Actinacidiphila yeochonensis CN732: one gene and its partner. The protein of the gene in region 1 interacts with the protein of each later gene in a pairwise test. Links are inferred from orthologs where the notes say so. Each region holds a gene or a part of one and is shown in the gene's direction. Other genes may lie near its edges.

Region 1 (6,827 bases):
AACCTGGGGATGGACTTCCTGCCCGGGTCCCTCGGCTTCGACCCGCTGGTGTTCACCGTGGACCCGGAGGAGGCGAGCCGGATCGTCTGGTTCGACGCCCTCACCGCCAACGTGGACCGGTCCTGGCGCAACCCCAACATGCTGGTGTGGCACCGCGACACCTGGCTGATCGACCACGGCGCCTCCCTCATCTGGCACCACAACTGGGCCTCCGCGCCCGCCGCCGCGGCCCGCCCGTACGACGCCACCGACCACGCCCTGGCCCGCTTCTCGCCCGACCCGGCCGCGGTCGCGCCGGCCATGGCCGCGCTGGTGACCCCGGGGCTGCTGGCCGAGGTCACCGCGCTGGTGCCCGACGAGTGGCTCGTGGACGAGCCCGGGTTCGACGGGCCGGACGCCGTGCGCGCCGCCTACGTCGACGTGCTCGGCGCCCGAGCCGCCGACATCCACACCCGGATCACCACCGGGAAGGGCCACGAGAAGCAACCGCCGCCGGCCTGGCTGCGCACCTGGGTGGAAGGGAAGAACGCGAAGTGAGCGGGGGAAGCGGCGGGGCGGTGCGGCGCGACGTGTTCGAGTACGCGCTGCTGCGGGTGGTGCCGAGGGTCGAACGCGGCGAGATGATCAACGCGGGGGTGCTCGTCTACTGCCGGGCGCAGGGGTTCGTCGGCGGCCGGGTGCACCTGGACGAGGCGCGGCTGCGCTGCCTGGACGCCGGCGTCGACGTGGCGGGGGTGCGGGCGGCCCTGGGGGGCTACCTGGGCGTCTGCGAGGGTGGCGCGGCGGCCGGCCAGGCCGGCGGCGACGAGCCGGGGCGCCGGTTCCGGTGGCTGACCGCCCCGCGCAGCACCGTCGTCCAGCCCGGGCCCATCCACACCGGGCTCACCGCCGACGCGCGGGCGGAGGTCGAACGGCTGCTGGACCTGCTGGTGCGGTGAGCCGTGCCCGGTGGCGGGGCGGGCGCGGGTCGGCGGATGCCGGGCCGCGGGGGCGCGGTGGCGTTGACAGTGGGTCACGGCGATCCTACGGTTCGAGGTACCTACTAAGCGGTCGCTCACGCGGTCCCACGGGCGGCAGGGCGGCCACCGCACCCGGGCTGAGGAGTCACACATGTCCACCACCGAGCAGCGCGTCGCGATCGTCACCGGGGCCGCCCGCGGTATCGGCGCCGCCACCGCGGTGCGGCTGGCCGCCGAGGGCCGGGCCGTAGCCGTGCTCGACCTCGACGAGAGCGCCTGCAAGGACACCGTCTCGGCGATCACGGCGGCCGGCGGCCGGGCCGTCGCGGTCGGCGCGGACGTCTCCGACGAGGAGCAGGTGACCGCCGCCGTGGACCGGGTGGCTCGCGAGCTGGGGGCCCCGACCGTCCTGGTCAACAACGCCGGGGTGCTCCGCGACAACCTGCTCTTCAAGATGTCGGTGGCGGACTGGGACACCGTGCTCGGGGTCCACCTGCGCGGCGCGTTCCTGATGACCCGCGCGGCGCAGGGGCACATGGTCGACGCGAGGTTCGGGCGGGTGGTCAACCTCTCCTCGTCCTCCGCGCTGGGCAACCGGGGCCAGGCCAACTACTCCGCGGCCAAGGCCGGTATGCAGGGCTTCACCAAGACCCTCGCGATCGAGCTGGGCAAGTTCGGCATCACCGCCAACGCGGTCGCCCCCGGCTTCATCGCCACCGACATGACCGCCGCCACCGCCGCGCGCGTCGGCATGGGCTTCGAGGAGTTCCAGGCGGCCGCCGCCAGCCAGATCCCGGTCCAGCGCGTCGGCCGCCCCGAGGACGTGGCCAACGCCGTCGCCTTCTTCACCGGCGAGGACGCCGGGTTCGTCTCCGGCCAGGTGCTGTACATCGCCGGCGGCCCGCTCGACTGACGCCGGCTCCGTCCTCCCCACCCGGCGGGCCGGGGCCGGGCCACCACCCCCGGCCCCCGGCTCCGGCCGCCCGGCACCCGCGCCCCCGAGACCGCCGTCCGGACGACACCAGCCCCCGAGCGGCTCCCGGGGACCGGCCCCTGAACGGCCCCCGACCAGCCCACGAACAGCGAAGGCACCGCACCGCCATGACCGAGAACCCCCAGGACCCCCAGGCCGGCCACCTCCCCGAGGACACCGGGGACCCCAGGCCCGCCGCGGACACCGGACGGGTGGCCCTGATCACCGGAGCCAGCCGCGGTATCGGCTTCGGTATCGCCCAGGCCCTGGTGGCCCGCGGCGACCGCGTCTGCGTCACCGGCCGCAACGAGGACGCGCTCAGGGAGGCCGTCGAACGGCTCGGCCCCGGACGCGCCATAGGCGTCGCCGGCAAGGCGCACGACGAGGCGCACCAGGCCGCCGCCGTGGAACGGACGATGGAGGCGTTCGGCCGCGTCGACCACCTGGTCAACAACGCGGGCACCAACCCCGTCTACAGCCTGCTCGCCGAGGTCGACCTGGCCGTGGTCCGCAAGGTCTACGAGACCAACGTCGTCTCCGCGCTCGGCTTCGCGCAGCAGACCTGGAAGGCCTGGCAGAAGGAGAACGGCGGCGCCATCGTCAACATCACCTCCGTCGCCGGCCTGACGCCCTCCCCCTTCATAGCCGCCTACGGGATGAGCAAGGCCGCCATGGTCAACCTCACCGTCCAGCTCGCCGCGGAGATGGCGCCGGCGGTGCGGGTGAACGCGATCTCCCCGGCCGTGGTCAAGACCCGGTTCGCCGCCGCGCTGTACGAGGGGCGGGAGGCGGAGGCGGCCGAGGGCTACCCGATGAAGCGGTTGGGCGTCCCGGAGGACGTCGCCGGGGCCGCGGCGTTCCTGCTGTCCGACCAGGCCGGGTGGATCACCGGCCAGAACCTCGTGGTGGACGGCGGCCTCTTCCTGCGCGCCGGCAACGTCTGAACGGGACGCCGGCCGAGGGGAGGGCGGGGGAGTGTCGGTGGTCGGCGGTACGTTCTCCTGGAGAGAGGTCCGCGACCCGCGCCACCCGATCATCCGCACCGGAGGTTCCCGACGTGCCCAGCATGCTGCCCGACTCCTGGCAGGCCGTTGTCGGCGGGGAGTTGGACAAGCCCTACTTCCAGCAGCTCACCGAGTTCGTCGAGGCCGAGCGGGGGACGCACCAGGTCTTCCCGCCCCGCGACGAGGTGTTCGCGGCGCTGGAGGCCACCCCGTTCGAGGAGGTGAAGGTCCTCGTCCTGGGCCAGGACCCGTACCACGGGGAGGGCCAGGGGCACGGGCTGTGCTTCTCCGTGCGGCCGGGCGTGCGCACGCCGCCCTCGCTGCGGAACATCTTCAAGGAGCTCAAGGACGAGTTCGGCTACCCGGTCCCCGACAACGGCTACCTCATGCCGTGGGCCCGCCAGGGGGTGCTGCTGCTCAACGCGGTGCTCACCGTCCGCCAGGCGGAGGCCAACTCACACAAGGGCAAGGGCTGGGAGAAGTTCACCGACGCCGTGATCCGGGCGGTCTCGGAGCGCGAGCAGCCCGCCGTCTTCGTCCTGTGGGGCAACTACGCCCGCAAGAAGCTCCCGCTGATCGACACCTCCCGGCACACGGTCATCGAGGGCGCGCACCCCTCGCCGCTGTCGGCCAAGCTCTTCCTCGGCAGCAAGCCGTTCGGGCGGATCGACGAGGCGCTGAAGGCCCAGGGGCACGAGCCGATCGACTGGCGCGTCCCGGACCTCTCCCGGTGACCTCCTGACCCCCGGCGGCGCACCCCGCGCGCGCCGCCCGGGGTCAACGACCGTACGCCCGCCGGCAGATGGTGGCAGCCTGGCTGCCGGGCGCCCAGCCGCCGTAGGACTGGCCGAGCCGGCAGATGTCGGGGGTGGAGCGGCTCCTGCCCCGCAGCGCGGGGCCGTGCCCGACGGACTCCAGAGCCTCCGCCCCCTGCCGTGCGGCCGCACCGCCGCCGGAAGGTGCCGCTCCGGCCGCGGTGCCCGGTGCCTTCCGGCTCCCGGAGGACGGTGCGGGCGGTTCGGCGGTGGCCAGTACCCGGTGTTCGGGGGCGGGCGCCGTCCACTCCTCGTCCGGCCGGGCCGCCGCCGCGCCGTGCGAAGCCGCAGGACGGGCCGCGGCGCCCGGCGCCAGGGGCCGCCCCGACACCTCCGTGCACCCCGCGAGCCCGGCGCACACCGCGATCGACGCCGCCGCCAGAGGCAGAGCGGACCGCCGCCATCGGGAGACCGGGTGAGCGGGGGCGGTCCTGGGTGGACGCGCCCATGGCGGACGGCCTCCCCCGGATCGACCTTCGGCCGCTCCCGCTCCCGAGCCGGACGCCGTCAGAGGAACGGCGGGTGGAGCAGGGCGTGAGGGCGCAACAGGCGTACAGAGCTGGGCAAGCAGCGTGAAAAGGCTGGTACGGCAACGCACCTGGACAACTCAACCGCAACCGGAAGCCCGGCGCCATTCCCCGCACGGGTGAACCCTGAGGCATCCCGTAGGCTGCGTGATCAAGGAACCCGTCGGCGGCGGGCGACCGGGCCGGCAACGGACGGGCTCCGGACCGGCTCCGGACCGGCGGCGGAGCGGCACCGGGCCGGCGGCGGCCCCTGGCAGTCCCGGCACAACCCGCAGCAGACAGGAGCACCCCCATGGCACGCGGCAGGGCACCGTTGAGGATCGGCGTCATCGGGCTCGGCGACATCGCGCGGAAGGCCTACCTGCCCGTGCTGGCCGCCCAACCCGGCCTGGAGCTCCACCTGCACACCCGCACGCCGGCCACCCTGCACGCGGTGGGCGACGCCCACCGGCTGCCGCACCGGCACACCACCCTGGACGACCTCCTCGCCGCGGACCTGGACGCCGCCTTCGTCCACGCCCCGACCGGCGACCACGTCGCCATCGGCACCCGGCTGGTCGAGGCCGGCGTGCCGCTCTACGTCGACAAGCCGCTGGCCTACGACGCCGACGGCGCCCGCGCGCTGGTGGACCTCGCCGAGCGGCGCCGGGTGCCCCTCATGGTGGGCTTCAACCGCCGCTACGCGCCCGGCTACACGCAGTGCCTGGACCACCCCCGCGACCTGGTCCTGATGCAGAAGAACCGGGTGGGCCTGCCCGAGGACGTCCGCACGGTGGTCTTCGACGACTTCGTGCACGTGGTCGACACCCTCCGCTTCCTGGCCCCCGGCCCGGTCGAGCAGGTGCTGGTATCCGCCCGGGTGCGGGACGGCCTGCTGCACCACGTGGTGCTCCACCTGTCCGGCGACGGCTTCACCGCGATCGGCTCGATGAACCGGATGAGCGGCTCCACCGAGGAGAGCCTGGACGTCAGCGGCGCCGACGCCCGCCGCCAGGTGCTCAACCTCGCCGAGGTGGTGGACCACCGCGGCCAGCCGACCCTCCGGCGGCGCGGCGACTGGGTGCCCGTGGCCCGCCAGCGCGGCATCGAGCAGATCACCCTCGCCTTCCTCGACGCCGTCCGCGAGGGCACCGTGCTGGACGGCCGCGACGCGCTGCGCACCCACGAGCTGTGCGAGCGGATCGTCGCCGAGATCACCGGAGAGCCGGTCACCCGCGCCTGATCCACCGCCGGCGCCGTGACCGCGAGGGCTCACCGGGTTCCGGTGCCCCGAGGGACCACCGCGGCCGCCAAGCCGCCGGGCTCGCGCACGGGTCCGCGGAGCCGACACCGAAGTGGCGCCGGGCCCCTCCCGGAAACCCCGCTCGTGGACGTCCAGGCTGCCCTCGTCGCGGGCGGCGGCTCCACCCCGCCGAAGATCCGGGGGGCGACGCCCGCCCGGCTCGCGCCGGGTCCTGGACGGTCGGTCAGCCGCAGCTTCGGCGTGCCCACCATCCGTCGTCGGCTGGAGCGAAGGGGTCGGGCCGGCTTCGCGGGAGGGAGAGGTCGTCAAGGGGTTCGACCGCGCGCCGTAGTTCACGGGCGGGTCGCGGCGGGAGCGCGTGCAGAGCGGTTTCGAGGACCGAGTGTTCCTCGCTGGAGTGGACGGGGTGGCACAGCGGGCACCCGCAGCCGCCCGAGAGGGCGAGCGCCGGCCGGCGGGCTGTCCGGGACCACTCCCGCAGGGCCTGCGCGACCGCGCCGGGCCACAGCCGCTGGTGTTCCAGGAGGACGACCGCCGCGGCGAGAGTGCCGGCGGCGCGGGCAGCCCCGGCGCGCGGCGGGCTGGTGGTCGGTTGCTCCGCCGGGTGCCGGCGGCGCGGAGCTCGGACGGCCGTCTACGCGGCATCGTCCTTTCCGTGTCGGCTGTTGACCGGCCCAGTGTGCCAACCGCTTCCCGCCGGTCGTCCTCGGGCTGGTCGTTCGAGGCCGCTGGTGAGCGCGCGGCAGCCGAGTGCTGACGGCGGGAGGGCCCTACACGTCCTCCTCGCCGAACCCGCCGCCCAGCGCCGCCGCCCGGGCGTCCTGCGCCACGGCCCGCTGGCGGACCGTCACCACCGCGGCCGTGGCGGCCGCGGCCGCGGCGAACGCGGAGACGATCACCCACGGGCGGTCCATGCAGTGCCCCGTCACCGAGTCCAGGGAGTACTGCCCCGGGCCGGCCAGGCCGAGGGCGGCGGCCGTCCAGCCCAGGAACGCCGGGTACTCGAAGCCGCCCGACATCGCGAAGAAGCCGGCCGGGACGTGCACGGTGACCGCGCCCGCCATCGCGCCGGCCGCCGCCGCACCGGCCGCGGGGGTGGCCAGCCCGAGGGCGAGCAGCGCGCCGCCCCCGCCTCGCCCAGGCCCGCGGCCAGCGCGGCGGGCTTGCCCGGCCGGAAGCCCATGTGCTCCATCGCCCCGGAGGTCGCCTCCAGACCGCCCCCGCCGAACCAGCCGAACAGCTTCTGCGCCCCGTGGGCGAACAGCACCGACCCCGCGCCCAGCCGCAGCGCGAGCAGTCCCAGGTC
Region 2 (2,950 bases), on another replicon or contig:
CCGCGAACTGGCGGTCGGCGGCCAGCTGCTCACCCTCAAGGGGCTGGGCGGCGAGTACCCGGACGTGTTCCTGCCGCTGCACGGCGAGCACCAGGCGCACAACGCGGCGGTCGCGCTGGCCGCCGTGGAGGCGTTCTTCGGCGTCGGCAGCGTCCACCAGCGCACCCTCGACCTCGACACCGTCCGGACCGCGTTCGCGGCCGTGACCTCGCCCGGCCGCCTTGAGGTCGTCCGCCGCAGCCCGACGGTGCTGCTGGACGCCGCGCACAACCCGGCCGGCGCCCTCGTCACCGCCGCCGCCGTCAGCGAGGTGTTCGACTTCACCCATCTGGTGGGTGTGATCGCCCCCAGCGGTGACAAGGACGTACGGGGCCTGCTGGAGGCGTTCGAGCCGGTCCTCACCGAGGTGGTGCTCACCCGCAACTCCACCCCCCGCTCCATGGACGTCGACGAGCTCGCGGCGCTGGCCGTCGAGGTCTTCGGCGAGGAGCGGGTGCAGGTCGAGCCGCGGCTCGACGACGCGCTGGAGGCCGCCGTCACCCTCGCCGAGGAGGAGGGCGCCTACGCCGGTGCGGGCGTGCTGGTGACCGGATCGGTCGTCACCGTCGGAGAGGCCCGGCTGCTGCTGGGCCGCAAGCGCAGTAACTGAAGCGGTAACTGAAGGGGCCCCACACCATGCGGACGCTGTGTTCGAGCACGCTGATCGGCGAGTTCTTCGTCATCGGCTTCGCCGGGCTGGTCGCGATGAAGCAGCCCGACCTGTCCATGGGCACCGTGTGGACGGTGTGCGGGGTGGCGATGCTGCTGTGCGTGCTGCTGTGCGCCGTGGTCACCCGGCCGTGGGCGCTGGCGGTCGGCTGGGCGCTGCAGATCGGCCTGCTGGCGAGCGGTTTCGTCGTCGGCACGATGTTCATCCTCGGGGTGATCTTCGCCGCCCTGTGGTGGGCGTCGATCCACTTCGGCCGCAAGGTCGACCGGATCAAGGCCCAGCACGCCGCCCAGGCCGCCTGACCGCCGCCCGCCGCCGCCGGCCGGAACGCGCGGCACCCCCGCCTGCCGCACCGCCTGTCACGGTGCGGTAGGCGGCCTTGTAGGCTCGTCGCCACACCGGATTGTCGTACCCTCAGGCGCCCGGCCGGACCGGACCTGCTCCCGTCCGCCGCGCCTGGCCCACGGCGTCCGCCTGCCGCCCTTTCCCGTCCGGCCCACCAGCGGCCGCCCGTTACACCACCGGAGCCGCCCCGTGTCCCAGCGCACCCTCGTCCTCCTCAAGCCGGACGCCGTCCGCCGCGGCCTGGTCGGCGAGATCCTGTCGCGCGTCGAGCGCAAGGCCGGCTGGCGGATCACCGCCCTCGAACTGCGCACCCTGGACCGCGCCGTGCTGGAGCAGCACTACGCCGAACACGTCGGCCGCCCGTTCTACGAGCCGCTGATGGAGTTCATGGCCTCCGGCCCGGTCGTCGCACTGGTGGCCGAGGGCGAGCGCGTCATCGAGGGCGTCCGCACGCTGGCCGGTCCGACCGACCCGATTGCCGCGCCGCCCGGGTCCGTTCGGGGGGACTTCGGCACCATCGTGCGGGAGAACCTCATCCACGCCTCGGACTCCGAGGAGTCCGCCGAACGCGAGATCAAGATCTTCTTCCCCGGCCTGGCCTAGTACCGAAAAACCCACTCGGCGGCTCCGGCCGCCGCGCGTTCCCCGGGGAAAACCCCAGGCACGGGCGCCGGGGAAGCGCCGGGAAACCCTGCCGCGAGGCCGGCGCACGCCGGTCGCGGCACCGATTTCCCGACCGCTTCCCCGGAATACCGCGGACTTCCCGGGGAAGGCGCGGGTTCTCGCGAAGTTCCGCGAAGTTCCGTGGCTCCCCGCGGATCCCGGCGGATCTCCACGGGAACCAAACACTCCGACACGGCGTCACCATTACTGAGGTCCGCTGTGTGTTCTGATGACAATGGCGTCGGAACCTCGACGCCGCGCTCCGACGGCGCGACTACGATGGAACCTCCGCCCCACGCTCCGGAAGGCCAGACGTATCCCCATGGCGAACAACATGTCGTTCATCGGCCGTGACATGGCTGTCGACCTCGGCACCGCCAACACGCTGGTGTACGTCAGGGGCCGCGGGATCGTGCTGAACGAGCCGTCGGTCGTGGCGGTCAACACCAACACCGGCGGCATCCTGGCGGTCGGCTCCGAGGCCAAGAAGATGATCGGCCGCACCCCCGGCAACATCGTCGCCGTGCGGCCGCTGAAGGACGGCGTCATCGCCGACTTCGAGATCACCGAGCGCATGCTGCGGTACTTCATCCTCAAGATCCACCGCCGCCGCTACATGGTCCGGCCCCGCGTCGTCATCTGCGTGCCCTCGGGCATCACCGGCGTGGAGCGCCGCGCGGTGATCGAGGCCGCCACCCAGGCCGGCGCCCGCACGGTGCACATCGTCGAGGAGCCGATGGCGGCGGCGATCGGCGCCGGGCTGCCCGTGCACGAGGCCACCGGCAACATGGTGGTGGACATCGGCGGCGGCACCACGGAGGTGGCCGTCATCAGCCTGGGCGGCATCGTCACCGCCCAGTCCATCCGGGTGGCCGGCGACGAGCTGGACAACGCGATCATCCAGCACATCAAGAAGGAGTACAGCCTGCTCCTCGGTGAGCGCACCGCCGAGCAGATCAAGCTCACCATCGGCTCCGCCCACGGCGGCGACGGCGACGACGAGCACACCGAGATCCGCGGCCGCGACCTGGTCAGCGGCCTGCCCAAGACCGTGGTCATCTCCGCCGGCGAGGTCCGCAAGGCCATCGAGGAGCCGGTCAACGCGATCGTGGACGCGGTCAAGACCACCCTGGACAAGTGCCCGCCGGAGCTCTCCGGCGACATCATGGACCGCGGCATCGTGCTGGCCGGCGGCGGCGCTCTGCTGCGCGGCCTGGACGAGCGGCTCCGGCA

Evidence for each region.
Region 2: the proteins of BS72_RS29915 (region 1) and ndk interact in binary tests that used the Escherichia coli proteins (3 or more experiments, as listed by UniProt). The link is inferred for Actinacidiphila yeochonensis CN732 from one-to-one orthologs.

What each region holds. Positions count from the first base shown.
Region 1 is NZ_JQNR01000005.1:4,417,605-4,424,431, forward strand. The notes cover bases 1,898-4,829. They hold BS72_RS29915 (uracil-DNA glycosylase), read left to right. Parts: upstream 1,898-2,989; coding sequence 2,990-3,670; downstream 3,671-4,829. Other genes in these bases: BS72_RS29910 (SDR family oxidoreductase), read left to right, coding at 2,061-2,876; BS72_RS29920 (hypothetical protein), read right to left, coding at 3,714-4,082; BS72_RS29925 (Gfo/Idh/MocA family protein), read left to right, coding at 4,592-4,829. Also shown: BS72_RS29895 (HipA family kinase), read left to right, coding at 1-537; BS72_RS29900 (DUF3037 domain-containing protein), read left to right, coding at 534-938; 3-oxoacyl-ACP reductase FabG, read left to right, coding at 1,111-1,872; more of BS72_RS29925, read left to right, coding at 4,830-5,500. UniProt on the Escherichia coli protein: Excises uracil residues from the DNA which can arise as a result of misincorporation of dUMP residues by DNA polymerase or due to deamination of cytosine.
Region 2 is NZ_JQNR01000003.1:916,952-919,901, reverse strand. It holds ndk (nucleoside-diphosphate kinase), read left to right. Parts: upstream 1-1,243; coding sequence 1,244-1,657; downstream 1,658-2,950. Other genes in the region: BS72_RS05420 (rod shape-determining protein), read left to right, coding at 2,052-2,950; BS72_RS05430 (DUF4233 domain-containing protein), read left to right, coding at 676-1,011; folC (bifunctional tetrahydrofolate synthase/dihydrofolate synthase), read left to right, coding at 1-649. UniProt on the Escherichia coli protein: Major role in the synthesis of nucleoside triphosphates other than ATP. The ATP gamma phosphate is transferred to the NDP beta phosphate via a ping-pong mechanism, using a phosphorylated active-site intermediate.